Regions from separate parts of the Paraburkholderia sp. MM6662-R1 genome, predicted to be linked through region 2. Evidence: predicted binding sites of a transcription regulator. Region 2 holds the regulator's gene; the other holds the start of a gene.
What was found. Region 2 encodes FNR, which switches genes on or off when oxygen is low (the NO sensors DNR and NnrR bind a similar motif). Its sites were predicted from a motif close to TTGATNNNNATCAA; they were not measured.

Region 1 (8,472 bases), on a different contig from region 2:
ATCGTCGCTTTCATGCGAGGTTGCTGGCCGCGGACAGGATCCTTATCGTCGGCGGCGGCCCCATCGGAATCGAAGTGGCGGGCGAGATCAGCGAAGCCTTCCCGCAAAAGCGCGTCACGGTCATCGAGGCAGGTGCACGAATCCTTGGCGGAACGTCTTTGCGACTGTCCGAGCATGCCCGAGGAGTTCTCGCGGCGCGCGGGGTGACGATCGTGACTGATGAGCGCCTTGCCGATGGCGCTGCGCCGTTACACGAGACTCTCGCACCCGCCGGGGAGGCGCTGACGAACCGTGGACGGTCGATCCGGTATGACCTCCTGATCTCGTGCATCGGCGGGCGGCCCAACACCGACTTCATGCGCTCTCAGTTCGGGCATCTGCTCGATTCAATGGGGCGCATCCGCGTCGACGGCCACCTGCGCGTGGCTGACGAGGATCGCGTCTTCGCACTGGGCGACATCACCGATCTGGCGGAGAACAAGATGGCTTGGCATATCCACGGGCAAGTCATCGTCGCCGAATCTAATATCCGTGCGGTACTGTCGGGCGGAGCCGGACCGCTGAAGGTCTATCGTCCGAAGACCAACGTCCCGACCATGGTGGTGACTCTCGGTAGTCGCGAGGGCGTCGCGCATCTGCCGGTGCTTGGCTTGGTGACAACGCCGTGGGTCAACAGGATGGCGAAATCGGCGCACATGCTTGTTCCGAAATTTCGCAAGGCGCTCGGGCTTGTCCAGGGCTAAGGACGGCCGGCGGGCCACCGTCGCTACCAGCGGTCTGCGGCGGGAAGTGCGCGGAGCTGATTCCGGGACTGGTAACACTTGACGCCGCATCGTTGCGAAGTCCGCCGGGCATGGCGGCAAGGCAGGCTTGCGCCGCCTGTACGCAGGCCCGCCGTCCGGATGCCGTGGCCAGCAACACTTCGTCAGCAGCCGGCGCAGCAACCTCTGACGCGCTCGGCCGCTGTTGGGGAATCCACGTAGTGACATAGTCGTCACCGTGACGATAATGACACTATGCAGCGCGTGGCATGCTAATCCGCCAGCAAGGCGCCAATGTCATGAGTTAGAAATTCGCATTCAAAGCTCTCGCCATGCTCACCCGCACACACCGAAACCCCGCATACACATACTGATAATGCGGCTGAAACCAGTTGCGAAATTCCGGCCGCAGCATGCACAGCGCGGTACGCGCCGAGCCGCCCTTCAGCACGTAGTGCTGCCCATCGAAGAAGTTGGCCGAATAGCCGGGATAGAACGGAAACGCTTCGAAGCCCGGCAGCGCTTCGAAAAGCGTCGAGGTCCATTCCCAGCCGTTGCCGAACTGACCTTCCGCGCCGAACGTGCTGACGTTGTCCGGATGCGCGTCGACGGGCCGTGGATCCCAACTGCGGAAATCGAAGTTCCCCGATGCCGCTTGCGGTGCACCGTGCGCCGCGCGTTGCCATTGCGCCTCGGTCGGCAGGGTTTTGCCGGCCCAGCGCGCGTAGGCGCTCGCTTCGGCGTGGCTCACGTAGACGGGCCAGTCGAGCGGCAAGGGCACGTCGTCGAACATCGTGCGCAGCGTCCATGCGGGGCGACCGTCTTGCGCCGTGCGTTGCGACCAGCCAGCGGGATGCTCGATGCGCTCCGCTTCCTTCCATGCCCAGTCCTTCGGCGACCACCACTTCGGCTCGCGATAACCGCCGTCTTCGATGAACTCGAGGAACGCACCGTTCGTGACCATGTATCGATCGATCTCGAACGCGGGCACGTCCACGCTCATTTCGCCGAACTCATTATCCCAGCCGAAGCGGCCGGCCTCGCGCGGCATGCCGAGCACGGTCGTGCCGGCCGGCACGCTAACCATCGACGACAACGCGTCGCGCTGCTCATCGCTCGTCACCACCGGCTCGCGCAACGCGGTGTTCTTCTGCGCGAGTGGCAACTGATGGAGCATGTACGCGAGCGTTTCCGCATGCATCAACCGATGCTCGATCGCGACGTTCAGCAGCTGCACGGCCGCCTCGTCGTGCGCCGGGCTGCCGAGTTCGTCGAGCGCGGTGTCGATCTGCCGGCGCGCGCGCGTCGCGTACTCGCGCACGGCGGCGAGCGACGGCCAATCGCCGGGTTGATCGGTGGGAAAGCCGCCGTCTACCGGATCGATGCCGAAGGCGAACAACTGGTCGAGTTCCGGCGCGAAAGCCGGCAGATCGAACAGACGCTGGTCGAGCAAATTGCGATCGAACGCTTCGAGATGGCCGATGTAGAACACGACGCGGTGACGCTCGCGGATCGGCCGTTCATAGAGGTAGTCGGGTTTGACGATCGCAAACAGTTCGTCGGTGACTTGACGCGCGTCGAGCAGGCGCTGCACGAGCGGATGATGCGGGACAGGGTCGCGATTCATTGGGGCCGGGTCTCCATGCAACACGGTTGCCGTGGGGGGACGGTCTGAAAACTCTACCCGCTCGCAGGCGGCGTGCCAAGACTAACAGCGCGACCGTCCAGGCCACTCTGGCCGCTAGATTTGCCGCAAGCCTTGGAGATCGACGATGTGAATGTGTTTGCCCCGCGTGTCGATCAGGCCGCGTTTTTGAAATCTTGACAGGGTACGGCTGACCGTTTCAAGCGTCATGCCGAGGTAGCTGCCCATGTCCTCGCGCGTCATACGCAGATTGAACTCCGACCACGAGTAGCCGCGCTGCGCATTGCGCTGTGACATGTCCAGCAGGAAGGCGGCAACGCGTTCGTCGGCGGACAGCGAGCCGAGCACCATCATCTGCGCGGCTTCGCTGACGATCTGCGCGCCCAGTAGCTTGTGCATGCGCTCCTGGATCGAACTGATTTCGCGACACAGCAGCTTCAGCGCGCTATAGGGAACGATGCACACCGTGCTGTCTTCCAGCGCGACGGCGCTGCACGCATGGAGGTCCGCGCTGATGCCGTCGAGCCCGAGCGGCTCGCCGGCCAGACGCAGCCCGGTGACCTGCTCGCGGCCGTCGCGGTGGACCATCACGGTCTTCATCGAGCCGGAGCGCACCGCGTAGATATTGTCGAAGCGGTCGCCGCTGCGATACAGCGCTTCGCCGCGCGGCACCGAGCGCGCCGAACAGATCAGCGTTTCGAGCTTCGGCAGTTCCTCCGCCGACAGCCCCTGCGGCATGCAGATCTCACGCATCGAACAGCTGGAGCAGCGCGCGGCGGTACGTGCGGCTGCGCGTGCCGCCACGGCCTCGCGGTTGCCGGCGGAGCGGGTCGAGGAACGGGTCACAGCAGTAGGATTCAGCATGTTCGATTATTGGTAGTGGTGAAATTGTCCCACCCGCTATGACCCGCAACTGGCGGCAAAGTGACGCGTTCGCTGCTCGGCAGTCCGAGCAACGGCGGTGCTCTGACGAAGGTGAGAAGGTGAGTCGCCGCGGCCTATATCGACGTCGCCCGTCGACGCGTAGCGTGGCTCGATTCCGGCAAGGCAGGGCGTGGCGTGCCGCCCTGCGCCTGATGAAAGAGTCAGGCGGGTTCCTTGTCGGTGCCCGCGGCGGACGGTACCAGCAGAACCGGAAGAGTGGCCTGGCGCACGCAGCGTTCAGCGACGCTGCCGAGAATCAGCCGCTGAAAGCCACGCCGGCCGTGCGTGCCCATCACGAGCAGGTCGGCGTTGAATTCGGCGGCGGCCTGCAGCACGATCTCGGCGACATCGCCGAGCGACGAAGCCTCGGAGACCGCCGGGTCGCCCTTCACACCTTGCTCGGCCATCACTTTCGAAAACTCGGCACGCAGCTCCTGGCCTTCCTCGATCAGGCGGTTGCGCAGGATCGACGGGTCGTAGCCGGGCGCCTCGAAGTACATCGGGGTGTTTTCGACGACATAAAATGGCCGCAACACCGCGCCATTCGATTTGGCGAGATCGAGCGCCGCTTCGAACGCACGGCGCGAGGTATTGCTGCCGTCGACCGCTACAAGGATGCGTGTGTACATATCGGCTCCGCGTCAAAAATGCGTCTGCCACATTGCTAACCGCGGCAGGTTTATTGATCTTTTATACCAATGAAGCTTAGATGATTGCCCGAAAAGATGCACCGGACCAGGATGTAAATCAAACATTTGCCAAATATTCCGGCGCGGCGCGGACAAAATGGCGGACCCGGCGGCGTGCGCGAAGCAGCCTGGCATGCTTACAACCCGTAAAACTTTGCTGAAGCCGAAACAGGGTTGGCCTTACAATCAAGCCATATTCAGACAAGCTGGCCAGTCCGCTGATGAACGATCGAAAAACCAAGGGCTTACCCGACCAGATCTACGGCGACATTCTCAACCGCATCCTCGAAGGCGAGTACAAGGAAGGCGAGCGATTGCCGACCGAGCACGCGCTGGCGGAACGTTTCGCCACGTCCCGGCCGACCGTGCGCGAAGCGCTCGCGCGATTGCGGGCCGACGGCATCATCTCGACGCGGCACGGCTCTGGCACGACCGTCGCGCGGCGCCCCGATCCGGACGTACGCCGCTTCGCGCCGCTCGAAACGCTGTCCGATATCCGCCGCTGCTATGAGTTTCGCATCGTGACCGAGGCGGGCGCGGCCGCGCAGGCAGCGCTGAAGGCCGACGCCGACGACATCGCCGCGATCCAGCACGCGTGGGACGAGCTCGAGCGCATCATCGAGGCGCAGGGGATCGGCGCGAAGGATGACTTCCTGTTTCATCAGGCGGTCGCGCGCGCGTCGAAGAATCCGTTTTTCATCACGGTGATGTCGTTCATCGAGGAGCAGATCCTGTTCAGCATGAACCTGTCGCGCAATCTGTCGCTCGTCAAGACGGTGGAGCGGCAGCGGCTGGTGCAGGCCGAACACATGGCGGTGCTCGACGCAATCCGCCGCAAGGACGCGGCGGGCGCGGGGGCCGCAATGCGCGCGCATCTCGAGAACGCGCTGGAACGGATGTTCGGTTCCTGAGTCCGCGCGCGGGTGAAGGCGTCGCGACTTTTGTCAGGCCGCGCTTCGGCGCGGCTCAAGCAGCGACGGCGACCGGCCCGAACAGCGAGGTCAGCGTTTTCGCGCTCACCGCGACGTCGAGCGCGACGGCCCGCTCGATGCCAATCTGCAGCGGCGGCCCGAGCCGGCTGATGTCGAGGCCGGCACGGCGCAGCATGCGCTCAATCGGCGTGGTGGTCACCGTGACGTAATGCGTAATGCCCATGCGCTGCGCGAAGCGCATCACTTCCTGAATTGCGCGGATTGTCATATCCGTGAAACCAAACGACTGTTCCTCACCGCCGGTTTCGATCGCCCAGCGGCTCAGTTCCCAGATATGTCGCCCGACCGGCGCGGCCGCGCCATGCAGTAGCTGCGGGAAGGTGTCTTTCAGCATGTTCGGACCTTCGGTCGGCATCAGGCGCCAACAGCCGCGCAGCCGTTCGTCTTCGCCCTGAATCAGCATGTAGTACGGCCCGAGCGCGTCGTAGCCGTCTATCTCCATTCCCGCGATGGTCGGAATTTCCCAGCCGAGCCGGCCGTGAAAGACCCGGGCGCGCAAGCGGTACATCTCGTTGATCAGTTCGTTGTCGAATTCCTGCCGGAGTCCAATTCGGATCGTGGTTTGCATGACGTTCTCCTGTACGCGTTGGGGGGCTGCCAGATACGCAGGAAAACTTATGCATTCTGAATCTTTGCGCCACCTACCTACCTGGATAGGTGTGGATGCTTATCGGGTATATCAGAATTCAGACACGTCTTCGCCCCCAACCTACAAGGGTCCAAAATGGAACTCCTCGACAATCACTGGCAACCGCAAACCCACCTCCAGGCGCGTCCTTCGGAGGTCTCTTCGGCAGTGGATCGCGTTCTGATCATTGCCTATCGGAAGAAGAAAAAAGAGAGCCAGCGCCGTTTCTGGGCTCGCTTTGGCGTCACGCAATCGCGCGGCAGCCGCTTCGAGTCGGGCGCGGAGATCCCGGCGCCGGTGTCGATCCTGCTGGGTCTGTACTTCATGAAGACCGTGTCGGACGCCGATCTGGGTCGCGCCGAGCGTGTGATGTACAGCCGCGACGCGGCCGCGCTGCTCAACCCGGGTCAATAAGCCCAAGCTGCGCCGCGATCACGGCTGCCGCACGCCGCGAATTCACGCCGAATTTCGCCCTGATGTTTTTCATATGGAAGTTCACCACCGCTTCCGAGCAACTCAGGATGTGAGATATCTCCCACGTGGATTTGCCGCGTGCGGTCCATTTCAGACATTCTCGCTCGCGCGGCGTGAGCTTCGGCATCAAGGTCTGCGCATGTGAATTCAGATGCTGTTTGCTGGTGTCGATCACCAGGTCGCGCAACAGCACGAGGTTCGGCAACGCGGCGTTCACATGGCGCCTGAACCCGTCTGACGGCTTGTCGTCATTGACGAAGCACATCATGCCGGCTTCCTGATTCGGCCCATGAATTGGCAGCGTCACGCCCGCGCTCAGGCCGTACGAGCGAGCTTCCTCATACAGGGATTGCTGCGCCGGGCTGGCGAAAATCTCGGGCGTCCAGACCAGCGGCGATGAGCGTGACAGGCAGTGTGCGACCGTCGGATCGATATGCACCATGCCTTGCTCGTCGTACGTCTGGCGCCATGCCGGTGCGTAAGTGCTGCGCAGGTAAGCGTCCTCGAGACGCATGGTTGGCCGCGGCAGCATCGCGACCAGAATCTTGTCGAAGCCCCACGTTTCGGCAAAGCCCGTAATCACGCCGAACCATTCCGCCTCGTCGGCGGCGTCCAGTAGCGGTGCCATCTGCTCGATAAAGTGTAGCGGCAATTTTTTGGCTCTCTCAGGCTCGCAAACATCCCGTCCGCGGTTATTGGCAGACAAACTTCGGTCCGCTCTTTTGGTCCGCATAATCTATCACTAAAAACTCGAACGTAATGCGCCGGTGCGCCGCGGGGTAAACGATAGCCGCCACGTGATAGCAACGCCGGCGTCGCCTATTATTATCCTGATTGAAATAAATCTTTAACCCGGCCGGGCTTCTCGGGTGCGCGGCGCGGCTAATCGGCATCCGGCGACAGATTTTAATATGTTTCGTTGACAGCATTATTTCGTCGCGCTTTAAACTAAATCGTGTTTACTCGATTATCTCGGAAAGCGGGTTATTGCTCGCGGAAATTTCGTGATCGGCTCCCGCGCAATTCGCCGCGACGGCATGCTGGGCGATCGTCACGCGCAGGTTGTTTGACAACATTGTGATGCCGATGCTACCGTGAAACCTCCGCCTAGCGCGTTTCCGCGTCAACCATCATGAACGAATCACCGCTTAGCGACGGCGAGTTCGCCGCGTCGGTCATGGCCGTGCCGCCGCTCGCGCGCCGGGCCGACTACACGCTCGACCCTGCCCAGAATCTCGCGCTGATCCGCCATATCGAAGCGGGCGGTGTACGCACGCTACTGTATGGCGGCAATGCGAACCTTTATCACGTCGCGGTCAGCGAATACCGCGAGCTGCTGGACCTGCTCGCCGAGGCCGCGGGTCCCGGGACACGGGTGATTCCGGCGCTGGGTCCCGACTACGGCAAGATGCTCGATCAGGCGCGCATCCTCGCGCAGACGCGTTACCGCACGGCGATGGTGCTGCCGCTCGGCGGCTTCACGACGTCCGAGGGCGTCGAGACGGGCCTCACGCGGGTCGCCGACACGGCCGGCATGCCGCTCACGCTGTATATCAAGAGCGAAAACTACGTCGCTGTCGATACGCTCGCGCGGCTCGTCGAGCGTGGGACGCTGAGCGCGGTCAAATATGCGATCCCGCGCGACAACCCCGCTGACGATCCGTATCTGCGCCGGCTGCTGCAACGCGTGCCGGCCGCGAAGATCGTATCGGGCATGGGCGAGCGGCCGGCGCTCGTGCATCTGCGCGAGTTCGGGCTCGCAGCGTGGACGACCGGAAGCGGCTGTATCGCGCCGAGCATGGTGATGGCGCTGCTGCGCGCGGTGCAAAGCGGCCGGAGCGCCGATAGCGCCGTTAGCGCCGATCACGACACCGCCCAACGTCTGTACGATACGTTCATGCCGCTCGAAACGCTGCGCAACGACATCTCGCTGATCCGCGTGCTGCACGATGCAATCACGTTCACGGGCCTCGCCGACATGGGGCCGCTGCAGCCGCTGCTCAGTTCGACACCGCGCGAGCATCATGCGAAGATCGCGCAGACCGCGCGCACGCTGCTCGCTCTCGAGCGCGAGTTCGCGCCCACCCAATCGAACCGCTCCGACACGCAGACAACCCCATGACCGATCACAGCCGACGCTATCCCGATCCCTCCATCCGTGTGTTCGATCCGCGCTTCAAGTCGTTGATCATCGCGTCGGCGTCGGTCGAATGCCTGTATCAGGGCACGCGCTGGTCGGAGGGGCCGGTGTGGTTCGGCGATGGCCGCTATCTGCTGTGGAGCGACATTCCGAACGACCGCATCCTGCGCTGGGACGAAACGACGGGCGCGGTCAGCACGTTCCGTCAATCGTCGAACA
Region 2 (8,472 bases):
GACGTTTCGCGGTAAGCTTTGCGACGGTATCCGCGTCACGAGTTCGTGCCGGTGCGGCCACGCTGCCCTCATGATCGACGAACGTCGGAGTTCATCATGTGGTACGCCTTCATCGATGCACAGCAACGCCTCGCGCGCGCGATGGTCGGAGGAGTTCTGTCCGAACCGGAGTCGGGGCCGCGCCCGCAAGCGGGCTGGCTCGGCCCGGAGCAGGCGGCCGACGCGTTCAGCTACTGGCTGCTGAGATCCGCCTGCGCTTTCGAACGAACGCCGACATTCGCGATCCACTCCGTTGCCGGCAACGGTAGCCGCGTTACCGTCGACGAAAGCGTCGTCGCCTCCTTGCCGCTCGGCGCGCTGCTCAGGTTCAAGCGCAACCCCTCTACACCCCCTACCGACGCAAAACTGCCGGTGCTGTTGTGCGCGCCCCTCGCCGGACATCACTCAGTCATGCTGCGCGAGACCGTCGAAACGCTGCTCGAGGAACGTGACGTGTTCGTGACCGATTGGGCCGACGCGCGCGACGTGCCGCGCGAAGCGGGCCCGCTATCGCTCGACGACTACGTGCAGGCGCTCGAAAGCTTCGTCGGCGCCGCCCGCGCGTTCGGTTCGCCGGTTCATGTGATCGCGATCTGTCAGGCGAGCGTGCCTGCGCTCGGCGCCGCGGCGCTGCTCGCCATGGACGAGGCGGCGCCGATCGCGAGCCTCTCGCTACTCGGCGGCCCGATCGATACCCGTTTGAACCCGACCATCACCGACCGCTTCGCCAGTTCCCATTCGCTCGAGTGGTTTCACGACCATGCGATCGATATCGTTCCACCGCCCTATTGCGGCGCGGGGCGTCTCGTGTATCCGGGCTTCATCCAGCAGACCGCGATTTTTGCCGCGCATCCGGAGCGGCAGTTGCGACTCGAAGCGGATTACTGGTCCCGATGGCTCGCCGGCGACATGCCCGGTGCGCAGCGGGCGCTGCGCTCGGCAAACGAATATGCCGCGGTGCTCGACATGGCGGAGTGCTACTTCTTCGACATGCTTCGTGTGGTGTTTCACGAACATCTGTTGCCGCGCGATCTGTGGTCGGTCGCCGGGCGCCGGGTACGAATCGCCGCGCTGCGCGATACCCCGCTGTGCTCGATCGAGGGTGACAGCGACGAGATCACGGGCGCGGGGCAAACGCATTGCGCGCATGCGCTGTGCGATGCATCGCCGATGCGCGCCGCGCGGCAGCTCACCATCGAGCAGTGCAATCACTACGACCTCTTCATCGGGCCGCGTTGGCGCGATGCGGTTCATCCGGGGCTCTGCGAATTCTGGCGCGATGTCGAGCACGCCGCGTTGAAGGTTTGCCGGCCGCGCCGCGCGGCCAGGGGTTCGGCAAACCGCAAATCGGCGTGAGGTGGCCGGGAAAACGTCAGCAGTCCGCATCTGACGAACGCCGAGCGTCACGTCACGACGCAAGTTCGTCAGTTCCCACGCTCGGTGCCGATCGCTGTTTCGAGGGTCATTTCCGCCGCATCGAACGCGCGACGGATCGCCGCTTTGGCGTCGTCGTCAGTGCAGTGCGCGACGGGCTTGAACTCGCGCGCGGGCGTGACCAGATCCAGCCTCACGTCATACAGCGGATGCGCCGATCCCGGACGCAACGCCTCGATGGCGAGATGGCAGTGCGACACGAGCGCGCCAAACCGCGCGAGACGCACCAGTTGCGCACCTGCTTCCGCTTCGAGCGGAGCGGCACCCGCAAAGCCAAGGTAGACGATCTGCATGTCGATGCCCATCTTCGCCTCCCCTTGCGAGTGTCGATCGAACCTGTTCCGCGCAGACTCAGGGTCCAGGCGCCTGCTATGGGGCTTATCTTGTTCTTGCCAGAAAGACAGTCATTGACGTGGGTCAAGCGCGGTGAAGGCGAGCACCCTCACTGCATATGCATACCCCCGTTAATCGCAATGTCCGCACCGGTGATAAAAGCCGCCTCCTCCGAGCATAGAAACGCGATCAACGCCGCCACCTCGTCCGGACGTCCCAGCCGGCCGAGCGGAATCTGCGGCAGGATCTTCGTGTCGAGGATCTCGCGCGGCACCGCTTCGACCATCGCGGTCGCGAGATAACCGGGCGACACCGTGTTCACCGTGACGCCGTGCTTCGCGGTTTCGAGCGCAAGTGCCTTCGTGAAACCGTGCACGCCCGCTTTGGCCGCTGAATAATTGGTTTGCCCGTAGGCGCCGCGCGAACCGTTGACCGACCCCACGTTGACGATGCGGCCGTGGCGCCGCTCGAGCATGCCGGGCAACAGCGGCTTGCTCATGTTGAACAGGCCATCGAGATCGGTGCGCAGCACGGCGTCCCAGTGCTCCTTGCTCATCTTCGCGAAGCTCGTGTCGTGCGTGATGCCCGCGTTGTTGATCAGCACGTCTACCGCGCCCAGTTCGGTCAGCACGCGTTGCGCGCAGCGCGCGCATGAATCGAAGTCGGCGATGTCGGCTTCGTACGCGTGAAAGTCGCGCCCCGTGTCGCGCTCGTGCTGCAGCCATGTCGACACGTGATCGTTGTGCGTCGAGTGCGTCACCGCGACCGTCATGCCCGCGTCATGAAGCGCCCGGCTGACCGCCGTGCCCAAACCGCCCATCCCGCCTGTGACCAATGCCACGCGATCCGTTCCCATCTGAACTCCTCCTTGCCGTGTCTGCCATTGACGGTGCGCGCGCCGGCCTTGCCGGCTCGCGCGGCTAAACGACGCCCGCGAACGGCAGCGCGTTCTGCGAGCTCCACCACCATGCGCTCAGGCCGCCCGCGAGCGGCGCGACGCCTGGCGCGATGCCGTACCCCGCCTGCCACCACGCATACCAGGCGGCGCAAGCGCGGTTGGCCTCGCCGAACCAGTCCGCCTCACGCTGCGCGACGAAAGCGATCGACTTGCTCCAGTCGGCGAAGCACCGCTCGGCGTACTCGTGTGCCGCGCCCTGTGCGGTCTGATACGCCGCCGCGTAGTCGAGCCAGCCTTCGGGCGGTCCGGACGCCGTCGAGGTCCATGGTGAAGCGGGGCGCCCGGGCGGCGCATCGGATTCGGAAATCATGATCGCTGCCCTCCAGAGCACAGCATAGGATTGCCAGGCGCGGTTGCAAACCGTCGAGCGTGCCTGCCACTGTATTGAACGCGCGGCGGCCCGCGCTTGATCTGCATCAACAGCCGCGGCCGCCGGGCCCTTAGACTCCATTTGACGACGGGCTCGAGCCTGCTTGCGCCCGTTTCCCCACGTTTCTGTCACGGAGCTTTGGCGATGAGCTACAAAAGCATTCTCGTTCACCTCGATACGAGCGTTCGTGCACATCCGCGCCTCGAAATCGCATTGCAGCTCGCACACCGCTTTCATGCGACGCTGACCGGCCTGTTTTCGACGTACGTGCCACCGCGGCACGCGTTCTTCGTGATGGCCGGCACCGCCGACTACTACGCGGAGCACGAGCGTCTGCGGCACGAGCGTGCCAGCGCGCTCGAGCGGCTGTTTCGTGCGGAACTCGCGCGCGCGAACGTCGACGGTCATTGGATCGCCGCGAACGGCTACGCGAACGACGTCGTGCCGCCCTATGCGCGTCTCGCCGATCTGATCGTGCTCGGGCAGACCGATCCGACCGATCCCGAGGCGTTCGTCGCCGAACAGTTCGTCGAGCACGTCGTGCTGTCGGCCGGGCGGCCGGTGCTGCTGGTGCCGTCGGGCGGCACCTTCGCGGCGCCCGGCCGCCACGTGCTGATCGCGTGGGACGGCAGCCGCGAAGCCACCCGCGCGATCCACGACGCGCTGCCGTTCCTCGCGCACGCGTCCAAAGTGACGCTGCTGACGGTTCATTCATCGGGCGATCGTCCGCCGCGCGACACGGTTCCGGGCGACGACATCGCACTCACCGTCGCACGTCACGGCGTCAAGATCGACGTGCGCGAACTGAGCGTCGCGGACGGCACGCCGGTCGGCGACGCGCTGCTGTCGCAGGCGGCCGACCTCGGCTGCGACATGATCGTGATGGGCGCCTACGCGCATTCGCGTCTGCACGAAGTCGTACTGGGCGGCGCGACGCGCACGATGCTCGAGTCGATGACCGTGCCGGTGCTGTTGTCGCACTGAAGTGACCGCTTAAGGAGTCCGCCATGTTTCACCGCCTACTCGTCGCGCTCGATGGCAGCGACACCGCCTCCCGTGCGTTCGACGCCGCGCTGACCCTTGCCGCCGAATCGGGCGCCGAGCTGCAGCCGCTGTACGTGATCGACGTGCCCGTCATCGCCTACGACGCGCCCGGCTTCGACCCTTGCGTGATCCAGGACGCCTTCATCGAGGAAGGCAAGCGGATCGCGGCCGATGCCCAGAGCCGGATGACCGCGCGCGGGATCAAGGGCACGGCCCGCACCGTCGAAGCCGCGATCACCGGCGAAGACGTCGCGCATCGCATCGTCGAGGCGGCGCTCGAATGGCACGCCGACGCGATCGTGATGGGCACGCACGGCCGCCGTGGTGTTCAACGACTGATGCTCGGCAGCGTCGCCGAGCGCGTGCTGCGCAGCGCCAGCTGCCCGGTGCTGATGGCGTTCCCGCGCACGCGAACGGCGCGACGCGCGATCGGTCAGTCCCGGCCTGCGCCGAAAACGAACTCACCTGAGCTGAGCCGCGAAAACCAGGCTGCTGCGCGGCCGCTCCTACGCGATCGCGCCACGGCTGCGCGACGCGGCGCTTCAGGGCCGCGCGTGCCCGGGTTCGTCATGCCGCACGATCAGCACCGGCTTGTCGGTCGCACGCACGAGCGACTCCGCGACGCTGCCGAGCAGAAAGCGCTGCACGCCGTGGCGGCCGTGCGTGCCCATCACGATCAGATCGGCTTCGATTTCGTCGGCGACGCGCGCGAGCACCGCGGACACGCTTTCGGCGTACGCGTCGATCACCCGCACGCCGCCGGGCACCTGCGCCTCGCGCATCAACTCGCGCGGTGCATCGAGCGCGCGGCTGGCGAATTCTTGCGCCGCGGTCGCCGGTTCCGGCTCGAAAGCCACATCGGCATTGTCCGACCACTTGCCGTGCCCTACCACGCAGCAGGCTTCGAGTGTGGCGCCCGTCAGCTTCGCGAGCTTCAGCGCCTCGGCAAAGGCGCGCTGCGCGCTGGGACTGTCGTCGAGCGCAACCAGAATTCGTGCATACATGTTGGACTCCCTGTGAAAGCGCTGGCATGAACCGAAGCGGTGCCGTCGCGTGTCCGCGCCGACAGTGTGAAGCGCGCGCCGCCGCGCGGCTTGACGCAGGTCAATGGGTCTTTATCGGCTCGTTCCGTGATTACTTGATCAACTGCATGCCTGCGACTTTCGAAGCCGTCACGTCGAAAGTAGCCGTGTACTCGCACTCGGCTACATACCCCATCGCCAGCCATGCACTAGGAATATTCCTACAACACTACCCGAACTCCTAGCGCCGCTTAAATCCCCGCCGATATATTTCTGAGATGAGGTCGCCAATACTGGTCGGTATGGACACCGCCCCGCCAGCCACCTTATCGAGAGTCTTCCTCGTCGACGATGCGACCGAGGTCCGGCGCCGGCTTGCTTGCCTGATCGCGCTGATTCCCGGCATCGAAATCGCCGGCGAGTCCGCCGGCGTCGAGCACACGTTCGACGACATCGTCGCGAGTCGCGCCGATGTCGCGGTGCTGGACCCGTGCTTCTCGGGCAAGACCAATCTGCTGCTGCTCGCGGCGCTGTCGCGGGTGCGGCCGTCCATCGTCAGCATCGTGTTGACCAATCATTGCACGACGGCGTTTCGCCGAGCGTGCGAAGCGGCGGGCGCCGACTTCTGCTTCGACAAGACCTCGGAGTTCGAACTCGCCTGCCGTGCCATCGAAGCGATTGCCTATGCGCGTCGTGCGCATCCGGTCTGAGCGCCAGGAGCCGAGCATGCAAGTTGCCACAGTCTGTGAACCCCGCCACGACGCGCCCCGCAGTTCGCACGTCGTACCGATCCACGTCGTGCCACGCACCGCGGCCACACGCTACGCCGTGACGCGCTGCTCCACCTGCGCGATGCGCGCGATCTGCATGCCGCCCGAGCTGACATCCGACGAACTGAGCCGACTCGACACGTTGATCTGCTCGACGCGCTCGATCAAACGCGGTGACGCGCTGTATCGCGCGGGCGACGCGTTTCAAAGCATCTACGCGATCCGCGCCGGATCGTTCAAGACCGTGGTCATGCATCGCGACGGCCGCGAGCACGTGACTGGCTTCCAGATCGCCGGCGACTCGCTCGGCCTCGACGGCATCGGCGAGGGCAAGCAGAATTGCGATGCGATCGCGCTCGAAGACAGCGTCGTGTGCATCATTCCGTTCGCGCAACTCGAAGCAATCTGTCGCGAGATGAAGCCGATGCAGCATCACATCTACCAGATGATGAGCAGCGAGATCGTGCGCGAATCGAGCCAGATGATGCTGCTCGGCACGATGAGCGCCGAACAGCGCGTCGCGACGTTTCTGCTGAATCTGTCGAAGCGCTTCAAGGCGCGCGGCTTTTCCGCGGCGGAGTTTCATTTGCGCATGACCCGCGAGGAAATCGGCTGCTTTCTGGGCATGAAGCTCGAAACGGTGAGCCGGATGTTCTCGAAGTTCCAGCGCGAGCGCCTCGTCAAGGCGAACGGCAAAACGATCCGCATCGAAGACGCGGAAGGACTGGCTCGGGTTTGAACGCCGACGCGACGCTCGCCTCACGTTCGTTCGCGGGACATGCCGGGTGGAACAAGCGCTCCCGAACTGATATAACTCGGTGCATTGCGGTGCGCGGCCTTGCGTGACCGCCCGGAGGAGCGATGGGTCTGTCGAGCGGCGAGTCTTTCTGCTTCAGCAGTGCGGCGTCCGTTTCGGATGGGCCAGTCGAGGATCGCTATTTCATGTTGATCGATGCGGTTCAGGACTATGCGATCTTCATGCTCGACGTGTCCGGCCGCGTGACCAGCTGGAATCCCGGCGCACAGCGCATCAAGGGCTACACGCCCGAAGAAATCATCGGCCAGCATTTCTCGAAGTTCTATACCCCGGAAGACATCGCGGCCGGCAAGCCCGCCCGCGAACTGGAAATCGCCGCAGCCGTAGGCCGCACCGAGGACGAGGGCTGGCGCGTACGTCGCGACGGCTCGCGTTTCTGGGCCAACGTGGTCGTTTCCGCCGTGCACGACGCGTCGGGCGCGCTGCTCGGCTTCGCCAAGATCACGCGCGACCTGACCGAACGTATGCGCCTCGCGGAACTCGAACGCGCGGATCAGGTATCCACCCACGTGCAGATCGCCCGCGAAAACGAGCAGAAACGTATGGCGCGCGAACTGCACGACGATCTCGGCCAACGGCTGACCGCGCTGAAAATGAGCGTCGCGCTGCTCGAAGCGAAGCTGAAAAGCCAGGCCGACACCGAGCCGCTGGCCGCGCAGACGCATGAACTGCAAAAGCAGATCGACTGGATGGCCGCTTCGCTGCGGCGTATCGCCGCCGATCTGCGGCCCCCGCTGCTCGACGACCTCGGGCTCGCCGCCGCGCTCGACTGGCTGGCCGAAGACTTCACGAAACGCTACGACGTGCGCTCGAGCGTGCATCTCGAACCGGCCGAGCCGGTGTGCGGCGAATTCGCGGCGACGGCGCTGTTTCGCATCGTTCAGGAGGCGTTGACGAACGTCGCGCGGCACGCCAAGGCCAGCCGCGTACGCATCGACATGACCTGCGCGGACCCCATCGTATCGCTCGATATCGAGGATGACGGCGTGGGTGTCGCGCTGGATCGGTCGCAGGGAACAGATTCATTCGGTTTGCTCGGCATTCGCGAACGCGTGCGGCAATTGCGCGGCAACGTGTCGTTCACCAGCTCGCCGGGCCATGGCTTCAGGATCTCGATCCAGATACCGGCCGACGCGCTCGCGTAATGCTCACGCGCTGCCGCGCCCCGCTGTCGCGGGTTACTCTGCTGGCGCATCCTCGGTGCTTGGCTCGCGCATGAGCAGCACCGGACAGGTCGAGAAACGCAGCACCCGCTCCGCCACGCTGCCGATCACGAGGCGCCGCACGCCGCGTCGCCCATGCGTGCCCAGCACAAGCAGATCGGCGTGGATCTGCTCGCCGTGGCGCAGCACGATCGCGGCGACGTCGTCGGACAGGCTCTCCGACTCGATCATTTCAGGGCGGCAAGGCACATCGGCGGCGGCGCAGGCCTGTTCGGCCTCCTCCAGCACCAATTGGCCGTCCTGGCGCAAGGCTTCGACGAGCGTGAGCGGGTCGTAATAGCCGGCATAGGAAAAGAGCGGCGTCTTGTCGACCACATAAACCGGATGCACGACGCCCTTCGTCAACGCGGCGAGATTCACCGCTTCTTTCAGCGCGCGTTTCGAGAAAGTACTGCCGTCTAGCGCGACGAGGATATGTTGGTACATGCCGATTCTCCACTGAGGTTGGATTTGTCAACGCGC

Region 1: a site for FNR is predicted at 4,068-4,081, ahead of OKW39_RS33075 (universal stress protein). Genes of this name have one in related genera too.

The regions. Positions count from the first base shown of each region.
Region 1 is NZ_JBNDLV010000004.1:698,425-706,896, reverse strand. Features, by position in the region: gene OKW39_RS33090 (NAD(P)/FAD-dependent oxidoreductase) at 1-743, shown strand, start outside; gene OKW39_RS33085 (SUMF1/EgtB/PvdO family nonheme iron enzyme) at 1,066-2,388, opposite strand; gene OKW39_RS33080 (helix-turn-helix domain-containing protein) at 2,503-3,270, opposite strand; gene OKW39_RS33075 (universal stress protein) at 3,492-3,959, opposite strand; gene OKW39_RS33070 (FadR/GntR family transcriptional regulator) at 4,241-4,930, shown strand; gene OKW39_RS33065 (acyl-homoserine-lactone synthase) at 4,986-5,579, opposite strand; gene OKW39_RS33060 (hypothetical protein) at 5,736-6,053, shown strand; gene OKW39_RS33055 (helix-turn-helix transcriptional regulator) at 6,037-6,741, opposite strand; gene OKW39_RS33050 (dihydrodipicolinate synthase family protein) at 7,246-8,235, shown strand; gene OKW39_RS33045 (SMP-30/gluconolactonase/LRE family protein) at 8,232-8,472, shown strand, end outside.
Region 2 is NZ_JBNDLV010000003.1:1,297,892-1,306,363, forward strand. Features, by position in the region: gene phaZ (polyhydroxyalkanoate depolymerase) at 97-1,395, shown strand; gene OKW39_RS28930 (hypothetical protein) at 1,464-1,778, opposite strand; gene phbB (acetoacetyl-CoA reductase) at 1,916-2,662, opposite strand; gene OKW39_RS28940 (polyketide synthase) at 2,727-3,074, opposite strand; gene OKW39_RS28945 (universal stress protein) at 3,279-4,118, shown strand; partial or broken gene OKW39_RS28950 (universal stress protein) at 4,142-4,513, shown strand; gene OKW39_RS28955 (universal stress protein) at 4,721-5,182, opposite strand; gene OKW39_RS28960 (two-component system response regulator) at 5,503-5,910, shown strand; gene fnr (fumarate/nitrate reduction transcriptional regulator Fnr) at 5,927-6,709, shown strand; gene OKW39_RS28970 (PAS domain-containing sensor histidine kinase) at 6,832-7,932, shown strand; partial or broken gene OKW39_RS28975 (hypothetical protein) at 7,866-8,006, shown strand; gene OKW39_RS28980 (universal stress protein) at 7,966-8,436, opposite strand.